Regions from separate parts of the Bacillus sp. VA15 genome, predicted to be linked through region 2. Evidence: riboswitches for the same ligand, from Rfam matches in the RefSeq annotation. Region 2 holds a riboswitch; each other region holds the start of a gene.
The links. Region 2 has a riboswitch for thiamine pyrophosphate ahead of AC0DBE_RS08050 (YkoF family thiamine-binding protein). Riboswitches for the same ligand answer to the same signal wherever they lie in the genome.

Region 1 (4,244 bases), 160 kb from region 2:
GCAGTCATTTCGTCATAGCAGCCATGAATATCGCTGATTATGTCGTAAGCCATTCGGCATCCTCCTTACCAATGATTTTATTTATTATGATGCAAAGTGTTGTGAGTCATCACAAGCTTTTATGTGCAAATTATAGAAGAATCATTTTCTAAACAGGATTTAGACCATATTACTTTATTTTTTATCATCACCCTTGTTAAAATCGCGTTATGTTTTTTTAAAAATTGAGGTTTTGTTCTTTGATTAAGAACTGGCATAACCCTGATCTAAAAAGGAGGTTCTGATTATGGCGCATACATCTGTCGCATCTTTAGTTGTTGTACTTATCGTTGCATTTTTGACACCCATCCTTTTGCATCGGTTTAAACTCAGCATCCCGGTTGTTGTTGCTGAAATCATTATGGGATTGATCATAGGAAAAAGCGGCCTTAATTTAGTTGTGGAGGGTGACACATGGCTCCAGACGCTTTCTATGCTCGGATTTATCTTTTTAATGTTTTTAAGCGGGCTTGAAATTGATTTTTCATCGTTTGAGAAAGGAAAGAAAAAGCAGCTTATGCCGAACGGCAAAGAAGCGCCTAATACGTTTGCTGCGGCATCTATTATCTTTGGCGGTATTTTTATTTTATCATTGCTGCTGTCTTATGGGTTCGTCTTGGCAGGATTTATCGAAAATGCATTCTTAATGACGCTTATTATTTCAACGATTTCATTAGGCGTTGTCGTTCCAACGTTAAAAGAAGAACGAATCATGAATTCAAATATCGGGCAGATTATTTTGCTCGTTGCTGTTATTGCTGATTTGGCTACGATGATTCTTCTTGCTGTTTTTTCCTCTTTATACGGAGAGGACAGCGGAAACATGTGGCTTCTGATGATCCTGTTTGCAGCCGGAGTGGTGCTTTACTTTTTCGGCCGGGTCTTCAAACATCGCTCTTTTGTTCAATCCATGTCAAAAGGGACGATCCAGATCGGAACGCGCGCGATTTTTACGTTAATTATCGTACTCGTTGCCCTGTCTGAATCACTTGGGGCAGAAAATATTCTCGGCGCTTTCTTAGCAGGGGTTCTCGTTTCCCTTCTTTCACCAAACAAAGAACTTGTTCAGCAGCTGGATTCATTCGGCTACGGGTTCTTAATTCCGATTTTCTTTGTGATGGTCGGTGTGAAGCTGGATATATGGACCCTTTTCCAAGATCCGAAAATATTAATCATGATTCCACTTCTGCTTTTGGCGCTGTTAGTCAGCAAAATCATTCCTGTCCTGTACTTGAAGAAGTGGTATGATAACCGAACCGTTTTGGCATCTGGTTTCCTGCTGACATCAACGCTTTCGCTCGTGATTGCCGCTGCGACAATCGGCCAGCAGCTTCACGTGATCAGCGCAAATATGTCAGGAGCGCTGACGTTAGTAGCCGTCATTGCCAGTATTTTTTCGCCGGTCTTCTTTAAAAAATTGTACAAACGGGAGGAGCAGCCGGAGGAGAAAAAGACGATTACGTTTATCGGTGCAAACCAAATGACATTGCCTGTTACTCTTGAGCTGCCGGAGGAAGAGTATGATGTGCGTGTTGTACACGTATACCAAGAGAATGCGGAGGAAAAGCTGTCAGAATCAGTATTTACTGTCGAAACGATTTCTGACTATGAACACGAGACGCTTGAGTCACTCGGCATTTTTGATACGGATATCCTCGTTGTTGCGACAGGGAATGAAGACATGAATGCGGACATTGCATTACTTGCAAAAGAAAAAGGCACAGAAAGAATCATTGCCAGCGTAGGATCACCGGAGAATGAAGCAGCTCTGAAGGAGCAGGGAATCAGCATCTTTTCTATTTTGTTGTCAACAAAAACACTGCTTCGCGCTCTGATAGAAGCGCCTGGAGTCATGAGGCTTCTCACGAACCAGGAGTCTTCGCTGTATCAAATTAATATGGAAAACAGCACTTACGACGGTGTGATTTTGCGGGAATTCCCTTTAACAGGCGACGTCATCTTTGTCAGGATTTTCAGAGGTGTGGATAGCATCGTTCCACATGGGGACACAAGGCTGAAACTGGGAGACCGCTTAATTGTTACCGGATCTCGCGGGTACGTAACGGAGCTTAAGAAAACATTAGAAGGATAAACCTTGACCAAATAGGGATTCGTGTTAATATAGAGGTGCAGAACAATTCAATATGTATTCGTATAACCACTAGGGGTGTCCTTCATAAGGGCTGAGATAAAAGTGTGACTTTTAGACCCTCATAACTTGAACAGGTTCAGACCTGCGTAGGGAAGTGGAGCGGTATTTGTGTTATTTTACTATGCCAATTCCAAACCACTTTTCCTTGCGGGAAAGTGGTTTTTTTATTTATCAGACAGGGGGAATGACGTGTGAAGTTTTCAGAAGAATGCCGCAGTGCAGCCGCAGAATGGTGGGAGGGGAGTTTTGTCCATCCGTTCGTTCAGGGAATCGGTGATGGAACGCTTCCGATTGACCGTTTTAAATACTACGTGCTTCAGGATTCTTATTATTTAACGCATTTTGCGAAGGTGCAATCGTTTGGCGCCGCTTATGCGAAGGACCTTTATACAACGGGACGGATGGCAAGCCACGCCCAAGGTACATATGAGGCGGAAATGGCGCTTCATCGCGAGTTTGCGGAGCTGTTGGAAATCAGTGAGGAAGAGCGTAAGGCGTTTAAGCCGTCTCCTACGGCATACTCTTATACATCCCATATGTACCGTTCGGTTTTGAGCGGGAATTTTGCTGAGATCTTAGCTGCCCTGCTGCCATGCTACTGGCTTTATTACGAGGTAGGTGAGAAATTGCTGCATTGTGATCCGGGGCATCCGATTTATCAGAAGTGGATCGGCACATACGGCGGTGACTGGTTCAGACAGCAGGTCGAAGAGCAAATCAATCGGTTTGATGAGCTGGCGGAAAACAGCACGGATGAAGTGCGCGCCAAGATGAAAGAGAATTTTGTTATTTCCAGCTTCTATGAATATCAATTTTGGGGAATGGCCTATCGAAAAGAAGGCTGGTCCGACCGCGGCATAAAAGAGGTGGAGGAATTTGGAGCTTCACGCCATAACTGATGACTGCAAGCCGGTTGAAGAGTTAGCGAGAGCCATCATAGCTATTCGGAATGAAGTTGATTTTATACACATTCGGGAACGGTCAAAATCGGCGGCCGACATTTTGAAACTGCTCGGGCTTATTTCCGAAGGCGGTGTTGATAAGCGAAAACTGGTCATGAATGGGCGAGTGGATATTGCGCTTTTTTCTACGATTCATCGCGTGCAGCTGCCGAGCAGCAGCTTTTCGCCGAAGCAGGTCAGAGCCAGATTTCCTCACCTTCATATCGGTCGGTCGGTGCATTCGCTTGAGGAAGCGGTTCAAGCAGAAAAGGAAGACGCTGACTACGTGTTGTTCGGCCATGTGTTTGAAACGGATTGTAAAAAGGGTCTTGAAGGCAGAGGTGTGTCATTGCTGTCAGATATCAAACAGCGGATATCCGTCCCGGTTATTGCGATCGGCGGAATGACGCCGGACAGATTAAGAGACGTAAAACGAGCAGGAGCAGACGGTATTGCAGTCATGTCGGGAATTTTTTCTTCCGCTGACCCTTTGGAAGCTGCCAGACGATATTCCCGCAAGCTAAAGGAGATGCGCTATGAAAAGGCATTATGATGCAGTTGTCATTGGAGGCGGAATTATCGGTTCCGCGATTGCTTATCATTTAGCAAAGGAAAACAAAAACATCGCATTGTTTGAAAGTGGAACAATGGGCGGCAGAACAACAAGTGCTGCTGCCGGAATGCTGGGCGCCCATGCCGAGTGCGAGGAACGTGACGCGTTTTTTGACTTTGCCATGCACAGCCAGCGTCTGTACAAAGGTCTTGGAGAAGAGCTTTACACATTATCCGGTATTGATATCAGACAGCATAACGGCGGTATGTTTAAGCTTGCGTTTTCTGAAGAAGACGTGCAGCGGCTGAGGAAGATGGATGACTTGGATTCTGTCAGCTGGCATACAAAAGAAGAAGTTTTAGAAAAAGAGCCGTATACGTCTGGTGACATTTTCGGGGCAGCCTTTATTCAAGATGATGTGCATGTTGAGCCTTATTTTGTTTGTAAGGCATATGCGAAAGCAGCGAAAGCGCTTGGGGCGGAGATTTTTGAGCATACTCCTGTCCTGCATGTCGACCGTGACGGTGAGGCGCTGTCCATCGAGACGCCGAATGGTAAC
Region 2 (4,244 bases):
TCTATCGATTCCTCAAGCACTTCCGGCTTTTTTGCCCCCCACCGCTTCATCAGGCTGCTGTAGCTTTCTATAATCGTGAGCGGAGTTTTCAATTCATGTGAAGCATCTTGAACGAACTGCTGCTGTTTATCGTAATGCTCTTTCAGCATCATCGCCATCTCATTAAATGTCAGCCCCATCTGATATAACTCGTCGTGCGACTGTCCTTCCAAGGAAATCGTTTTGAATGCTTTCTCCCGCTGTATGTCTTTCATCGTCATCATTAATCGTCTGATCGGATTGATGATATGGCGGGCCAGCAAGCTGCCGGCAAAAAAAGAAGCGATACAAACAGCAGCACTTGCAGCGATTAAAATGATTTTCAGCAGAAACAGACTCTCTTCTGTGTTCTCCAGCCTTTCAACCAGCTGAAGAGATACCACTTGCCCATCGGTCCAAATAACCGGAACAGCAGCTTCAGCAAACAGTTTGCCGTCATGTTTCCTTACATCTGCCGTTTCCCCGCTGTGAAAAGAGAGTGGAAAATCTTTATACCCTTTTTCTTTTGTCATGGTCATGACGGCTTTTTGGTCACCATTCACTACACGAACCATGCCGTTTGCTGGAAGATAGGCCTGCAGCATGTCCTGCAAAGCCACTCCTTCTGTTTCAGCAGCATGCAGCGCTTCGGCAATGTTATCCGTCTCATCTGCAAGCCGGGCTGCATCCTTTGAGGTCAGCGCGGACGAAAAAATGAGATAGACTGCGGTATGGACCAAAATTAATAAAATCAACAGCGATATTGATGTGTACAGATGAATCTTGGTCTTCAGCTTCATCGTTTACCCCTTAATGGCATAGCCGACCCCGCGAACGGTATGTATCAGCTGTTTTTCGTAAGGATAGTCCAGTTTTTTTCTAATGTATCTGATGTAGACGTCCACGACATTTGTATCACCGATATAATCAAATCCCCATACCGAGTTTAGAATCTGCTCCCGTGTCAGCACTTGCTGCGGATGCTTCAGCATATAGACGAGCAAATCAAATTCCCGGGGCGTTAATTCCACCTCTTTGTCTCCGCGTCTCACTTCACGGGTTTTTTCGTTCACCCGCAAGTCGTCATATGTAAGAAAGGTGCCAATATCTTCTGTTTTTGTTCCATTTTGGCGCAGCGCCGCCCTGATTCTCGCAAGCAATTCCTCGATTTCAAACGGCTTGGTGACATAATCATTCGCACCGATGTCCAGCCCTGTTACCTTATCAGGGATACTGTCGCGTGCCGTTAATAAAATGACCGGTGTCTGCTGATCCGTTTTTCTCAAGCGGCGCAGCACTTCCAGGCCGCTAAGTCCCGGAAGCATGACATCAAGAAGCACTAAGGAATACCCGCCTTCCGCGGCCGCATTCAGTCCTTCTGTGCCATCGTGTTTAATAGTGACGCTATATCCTTCATATTCCAATTCAAGCTGGAGCACCCTGGCAATTTTCTCTTCATCTTCCACAATTAATATGTGCCCTTTTTCCAAATTTGATCATCCTCTCCTGTCCCTATATGAAAAAAATGATTTCATTGTTTACAAAATGAGTCTTATCATCTATTATGATGTCAAAATAAAAAATTGTATACGGAAAGCACTAGGGGTGCTGTTTTGGCTGAGATAAAGCGCGCAAACACGCGCTTTGATCCCTTATGACCCGATCTGGATAATACCAGCGTGGGGAAGTGCAGGTTGACCGAATGGTGTATTTTTTTGTGCGCTTAATCGATCTATGACTGCATATTCCCTTAGGATATGCAGTTTTTTATTTTACAAAAAAAACAGGAGGTCGGAGAAATGGATCATATTTGTGGTACAAGCAGAATTGCCGGGTTTCGGTTCTCTTTATACCCGATGACGGATGATTTTATCGGTGTGATCAAGTCTGCGCTAAAAAAAACAGACACATCTAAAGTTTGGACGAAAACCGACCATATCAGCACAGTTCTGCGCGGATCGATTGATCATGTATTCGACGCTGCCAAAGCCATTTATCTTTATGCGGCGAACAGCGAAAAACACATCGTCATGAACGGCATGTTTTCCATCGGATGCCCGGGCGATACACAGGGAGATACATATCTTTCCGCGAACGATAAGCGTGTCAATGAAGATGCTGTCCGAAGCCTAAACGCGGAAGCGCCGTGCCAATTTGCGCTTTATCCGATGAATGAGCCGGATTATATGGGCTTGATCATGGAAGCTGTCGATATTGCGAAAGCAGAAGGCACCTTCGCACAAGGTGTCCATTATGCGAGCGAGCTTGACGGAGATGCGCATGACGTGTTCAGAACACTGGAGGCCGTTTTCCGCATGGCTGAACAGCAAACAAACCACGTAACCATGACTGTGAATCTCTCGGCTAACAGTCCATCAAGAAAAAACAGAAAGCAGGGATAAAATGAAAAGCTGGAAAGTAAAAGAAATTGTCATCATGTCCGTTATCAGTATCGTTTTTGCCGTTGTTTATTTATTATTCACGCATTTCGGAAACGTACTTGCAGGTATGTTCGGGCCAATCGCCTATGAACCGATTTACGGCATTTGGTTTATCGTTTCTGTCATCGCCGCGTACATTATTCGAAAACCGGGTGCGGCGCTAGTTTCTGAAATCATTGCCGCTCTCGTAGAATGCTTGCTGGGAAATCCGTCTGGCCCGATGGTCATCGTCATCGGCATTGTACAAGGTCTCGGGGCTGAGGCTGTATTTCTCGCGACACGCTGGAAAGTATACTCTCTGCCTGTACTTCTGCTGGCAGGAATGGGATCTTCAGTAGCCAGCTTTATCTACGATCTCTTTGTTTCTGGCTATGCAGCCTATTCACCAGGTTATCTTCTTATTATGCTTGTCATCCGTCTGATTTCCGGCGCGTTGCTTGCGGGGCTGCTCGGAAAAGCGATCAGTGACTCTCTCGCTTATACGGGTGTGTTAAACGGAATGGCACTCGGAAAGGAACTGAAAAAGAAACGGAAGCAGGCATCAGAACATGCAAGCCTTTGATGACCTCCTGACGGTTGACCAGCTCAGCTTCTCTTATGAAGAAGACGAGAAACCGGTATTTCAAAACATTTCGTTTGAGCTTCAAAAAGGAGAATGCGCTTTATTGTTAGGGCCGAGCGGGTGCGGAAAAAGCTCGCTCGCCCTTTGTTTAAACGGTCTTTACCCGGAGGCTTGCGACGGCATACAGTCCGGACATGTATTTTTATTTCAAAAGCCGGTCACTGGTGCTGAAACCTCCGAAACAATTGCTCAGCATGCCGGGGTCGTCTTTCAGGACCCGGATCAGCAGTTTTGCATGCTGACGGTGGAGGACGAAATCGCTTTCGGGCTAGAAAATCTGCAGGTTCCGAAAGAAGAGATGGCGGAGAAGATTGATGCCGTATTAGAAAAATTACGCATTACCCATTTAAAAGAAAAAACAATATCTGCACTGTCAGGAGGACAAAAACAAAAAGTGGCTCTCGCCTGTATTTTGGCGATGGAGCCTGAGCTTATTATGTTAGATGAGCCAACTTCTTTATTAGATCCTTATTCAGCTCGGGAATTCGTTCACATGATGAAAGATCTTCAGCAAGAAAAAGGCTTCAGCCTCCTCGTCATTGAGCACCAGCTTGAAGAATGGACGCCTTGGATTGAGAGAACGATTGTACTGGACAAATCAGGGAAAAAAGCGCTCGATGGCCGGACGAAAGATCTATTTCAGCACGAAGCGGAAACCCTAAAGGAGTTGGGCATCGCGATTCCAAAAGTGTGTGGCCTGCAGGAAAAACTCAGTATGCCGTTTACTTTATCAAAAGAAACGCTTTTCAAAGAACCCTTTGCTGGGCATGCCGAAAAGAAGGAAGCTCCTTCTGGGAAGAGTGTGCTGGAAATCAGCGGCCTTTCGTTCGCAAGAGGACAGCAGACGATTTTCAAAAACATCAGCTTTTCATTGCGCGAAGGCTCTTTGACGACGCTTGTCGGCCCGAACGGCACTGGAAAATCAACACTCTTATCCGTCCTCGCCCGTCTGATGAAGCCGAAAAGCGGCAAGATTCTTCTATATGATAAGCCGCTGCAATCGTATAAAGAAACTGAACTGCGAAAACGAATGGGATTTGTTTTTCAAAACCCGGAGCATCAGTTCGTCGCCGGCACAGTATATGACGAGCTGCTGTTCGGCCAGAAAGTAAATGCTGAAACTGAGAAAAAAGCGCAGCACCTGCTGCATCGTTTCGGTCTTG
Region 3 (4,244 bases), 210 kb from region 2:
TAAATGAAATGTGCCGGAAGAATCCAGACTTCCGGCATTTGCCAATCCGCGGCAGACGAGCAGGTTATGCATGCGGTTCATTTAATCGGACCAAGATTACATCTTCCCCGATTTTTACTATATTTCGCCATGGAATGACCAATTCCTCTTCTTTTCCAAAAAATCCGAGAACTTTCCCATTTCCTCCTAGTATGATCGCCTGAATTTTGCCAGTGGTCACATTGATATCTATATCACCAATGCTCCCCAGCTTTTTTCCGTTTGAGACATTGACGACATCCTTCACCTGAAATTCTGAAATGCTGATCATTCCATCACGTCCTTTTTCCGTCCTTTTTTCAAGTATATGAACGGGCGGGCTGAACCTTGTCAGCAAGAAAAAATTTTCATGGTCACTGTTCTTTTTTACAGCTGCACCAACCGATGATAAAATTGAGCATAATTTTCGTATAATCTACCAGCTGCTCAATCGATACCTCCTCGTTCACGGAGTGTGCATTGTGAAGATCTCCAGGTCCATAAATCACGCTTGGAATGCCGGCATTATACAGCCATCCTCCGTCTGTAACGGATTGAGAAACGTCAATAACCGGACGCTCCCGTTTCACTTTCTGATGAGACGCTGTAAGTGCTGAGACGCCTGGGTGGCCAGGGTCAACTTCCAGTGCCGGAAAAATTTCTCCTCTGTCTTCAATCATAGATGAGCCTCCCCACTTGAAGACAGGGCGGTTTTCCCTAAGCCAAATATCACTGTCACTCAGCCGGTTAATGTAATCTTCTATTTCCGCTGCCACTTGTTCATGGGTTTCATTCGGGTAAAAATGGACTGTGATCCACAGTCGGCACTCGTCAGCTATAAAAGCCGCATGCCTGCCGCCTTCTATGACAGCCGGGTTAATCGTATTTGTGCCTGGTTTAAAACCGGGATAACTTTTCATGATAGACCAGTGGCGCTCCAGTTCCCCGAGCCCCGCAATGATTTTTGCCATTTTTTCAATTGCGCTTGCTCCGAATGTTCCTCCGCCTGCATGAATCATATTCCGCCTCGTCCCATCATGAAACGTTTGACTGCTTTTGATTTCAATCCAGCCTGTAATGACACCGCCTTGACCTTGAATATGCATATCGCTCGTATCCGCGACAACTGCAAAATCAGCATGATAGCCCCTCTTGCAGCATTCAAGCGTGCCGGCTTCTCCGACTTCCTCCCCGATAACCGATTGCAGAATCAAATCACCGGGAAGTTCAATGTCGGCTTCACGAATCAATTTCACAGCAAACAGCACACACGCCATTCCGCCTTTCATATCAGAAGCGCCTCGCCCGATTAAGAGACCGTTTTTTTCAATTGGATGAAACGGATCATGCTCCCACTCCTCATCCTCTTTTACCTCTGCCACATCTACATGGCCATTGATGATCAAGCTATGATAATCTGCTGAATCTGTTCCCTTTAGTAGACCTACAACATTGGGATCTCCTGGGTACACGTCCCATTTATCGATCGAGAATCCCATTTCATTTAAAAACCCAGCAATCCAGGACTGAATGCCGTCGGTATTTCTTGCAGGCGGAGCAGGTGTTTTATAGGACATCAGCGTTTTTGCTAGCTGAATAAGCTCCTCCTTTTGATCTTCCACCTTTGTTAACAGAGAGTCTATTTGTTGATTCAATGTGATCCGCTCCTATTCTTTAAAATCAAAAAAGCCGTTTCAAATGTTATGAAACGGCTTAATAAAAACAAACAGAGTCCTATGTACTCCGTTGTTTCACCGCTTCCCTCCGCTGGCATGATCCAGATCAGGTCAAAAGGGTTAAGACAAAGTCTCTCTCAGCTTCGCAAAGCACCCCTAGGATGAATCGATATGTGTTTGTCAGGCATTCGTTATCGGCTCGGCTCTTGTTAAAAACGGCCGATTCTGATTCCATAATACATGGATTGGCGTATCAAAAAAAGCGGAAAGTATTTGATCAGTAAGCATTTCCTTTACTTCTCCCGATTGAAAGACCTCTCCCTGTTTTAACAAAAGGGCTTTGTCAAAGACCGGCAAAATTTCTTCCGCATGATGAGTCACGTAAAGGATCGATGGCGCATTTTCTTTATTTGCAATGTATGTAATCGTGTCTAACAGCTTTTCCCGGGCAATAAAATCCAGTCCTGTGACCGGTTCGTCCAGTATCAGCAGCTCCGGATCAGCCATTAGCGCTCTTGCAATCAAGGCTCTTTGTTTTTCTCCTTGAGAAAGGGTTTCATAGCGGCGGTCGGCATATTCAATTGCTCCCAAGTCCTCTAACAAACCAATCGCTTTTTCCCTGATTTCTGCACTTGGTGTTTCATATAATCCAATCGAAGCGTAAGCTCCGCTCAAAGCAATTTCAAATGCCGAATCTGCCGGATAAAATTTTTGCTGAAGAGCCGCTGAGACGAGGCCAATTTTCCGTCTAAGTTTCTCCCCAAGCTCCGTTTTACCAAATTCATGGCCAAGCACCTGCATCTCGCCCGATGTTGGAAAATAATAAGAGCAAAGCATATTTAACAGCGCTGTCTTTCCAGCGCCATTCAGTCCGTAAAGCACCCAATTTTCCTTTTCTTCCACCTTCCAATGAATATCTCTCAGTATCCATTTTCCATTCCGTTTTAGTGAGACATTGTCAAGCTGCAAAATCATCGTGGTCCTCCTCTTTACTGCCTTTATAATTATTTAAATTTTCATAAAACTTTGTACGAACTAGGATACCTTATTTTTTCCAAAACGTAAACCGCCCGCAATCAATAGAAAAGCCTTTAAAACAAAATCGTTTTAAAGGCTTTTCTTTCATTATTGATGAATATTCTTATTCATTTGTTTGATAGCCGCTTTTTCAAGTCTGGACACCTGCGCTTGGGAAATCCCGATTTCCTCGGCTACTTCCATTTGAGTTTTCCCTTGGAAGAATCGCTTTCTCAAAATCATTTTTTCCCTATCATTCAGCCTTCTCATGCCCTCTTTTAAAGCCAGCTCTTCAATCCATTGTGAATCTTTATTGCGTTCATCACTGATTTGATCCATCACATAAATCGGGTCTCCGCCGTCGTTATAGATCGGTTCAAATAGAGAAACCGGATCCTGGATGGCATCAAGCGCAAATACGATTTCCTCATGCGGTACTTCAAGAACTTTTGCGATGTCTTCTGCAGTCGGCTCCTTGCTTGTCTCACTGATTAACCGCTCTCTTACCTGAAGTGCCTTATAAGCGATATCCCGGAGTGATCTTGAGACACGGATCGGGTTATTATCGCGTAAATACCTGCGGATCTCTCCGATAATCATAGGTACAGCGTATGTTGAAAACTTAACATTGTGGCTTAGGTCAAAATTATCAATGGATTTCATTAGTCCGATGCAGCCGACCTGAAATAAGTCATCAACATACTCTCCTCTGTTATTAAATCTTTGAATGACACTTAAGACAAGACGCAAGTTCCCGTTTACAAGCTTTTCTCTTGCTGAATCATCGCCTTCATCCTGCAGCTGCCTAAACAGCTTTCTCATCTCTTCATTCTTGAGTACTGGTAATTTGGAGGTATCCACCCCGCAGATTTCGACTTTATTTCTCGACACTTTTTTCCCTCCCTACAGGAGCTGCTGTACAACGTTAAGTATCTCCTTGGGTGGGAAAAATATGCACTGCGTTCAGACCGAAAAATAGTCATAATTGGGAAATCCTTGTAGAATCAAGGGATTACCCGTAAAAATTTTTTTACACCATTTTGTTGAATTCTTTTCGCAATCTTTTAATGATTCGTTTCTCAAGACGAGAAATATAGGACTGGGAAATCCCCATCATATCCGCTACATCCTTTTGGGTCTTTTCCTCCTCGCCGACAAGGCCAAAACGTAGTTCCATGATTTGTTTTTCCCTCTCATTGAGCTGTTCAAGCGCTTTTTTCAAAAGCTTTTTATCTACGTTAGCTTCTATGTCTTTTGTGATGATGTCATCGTCAGTGCCGAGCACATCAGAAAGCAAAAGCTCATTGCCGTCCCAATCAATATTAAGCGGCTCATCAAAGGAAACCTCTGAACGGATTTTGTTGTTTCTCCTTAAATACATCAGGATTTCGTTTTCTATACAGCGGGAGGCATAGGTCGCCAGCTTGATTTTCTTTTCTGGATTGAACGTATTCACAGCTTTGATTAATCCGATGGTACCGATGCTGATTAAATCCTCTATATTAATTCCCGTATTTTCAAATTTACGGGCGA

Region 1: another riboswitch for thiamine pyrophosphate. It lies ahead of tenA (thiaminase II); the one in region 2 lies ahead of AC0DBE_RS08050 (YkoF family thiamine-binding protein).
Region 3: another riboswitch for thiamine pyrophosphate. It lies ahead of AC0DBE_RS06955 (acetylornithine deacetylase); the one in region 2 lies ahead of AC0DBE_RS08050 (YkoF family thiamine-binding protein).

What each region holds. Positions count from the first base shown of each region.
Region 1 is NZ_JBVQPQ010000002.1:776,735-780,978, reverse strand. Features, by position in the region: gene prpE (bis(5'-nucleosyl)-tetraphosphatase PrpE) at 1-53, opposite strand, end outside; gene AC0DBE_RS09005 (monovalent cation:proton antiporter family protein) at 287-2,131, shown strand; TPP riboswitch at 2,193-2,301, shown strand; gene tenA (thiaminase II) at 2,383-3,090, shown strand; gene tenI (thiazole tautomerase TenI) at 3,068-3,685, shown strand; gene thiO (glycine oxidase ThiO) at 3,669-4,244, shown strand, end outside.
Region 2 is NZ_JBVQPQ010000002.1:615,745-619,988, forward strand. Features, by position in the region: gene ykoH (two-component system sensor histidine kinase YkoH) at 1-818, opposite strand, end outside; gene ykoG (two-component system response regulator YkoG) at 822-1,508, opposite strand; TPP riboswitch at 1,610-1,721, shown strand; gene AC0DBE_RS08050 (YkoF family thiamine-binding protein) at 1,818-2,420, shown strand; gene AC0DBE_RS08055 (ECF transporter S component) at 2,422-3,021, shown strand; gene AC0DBE_RS08060 (ABC transporter ATP-binding protein) at 3,008-4,244, shown strand, end outside.
Region 3 is NZ_JBVQPQ010000002.1:404,810-409,053, forward strand. Features, by position in the region: gene AC0DBE_RS06950 (YlmC/YmxH family sporulation protein) at 65-310, opposite strand; gene AC0DBE_RS06955 (acetylornithine deacetylase) at 393-1,673, opposite strand; TPP riboswitch at 1,761-1,862, opposite strand; gene AC0DBE_RS06960 (ABC transporter ATP-binding protein) at 1,875-2,669, opposite strand; gene sigG (RNA polymerase sporulation sigma factor SigG) at 2,820-3,602, opposite strand; gene sigE (RNA polymerase sporulation sigma factor SigE) at 3,742-4,244, opposite strand, start outside.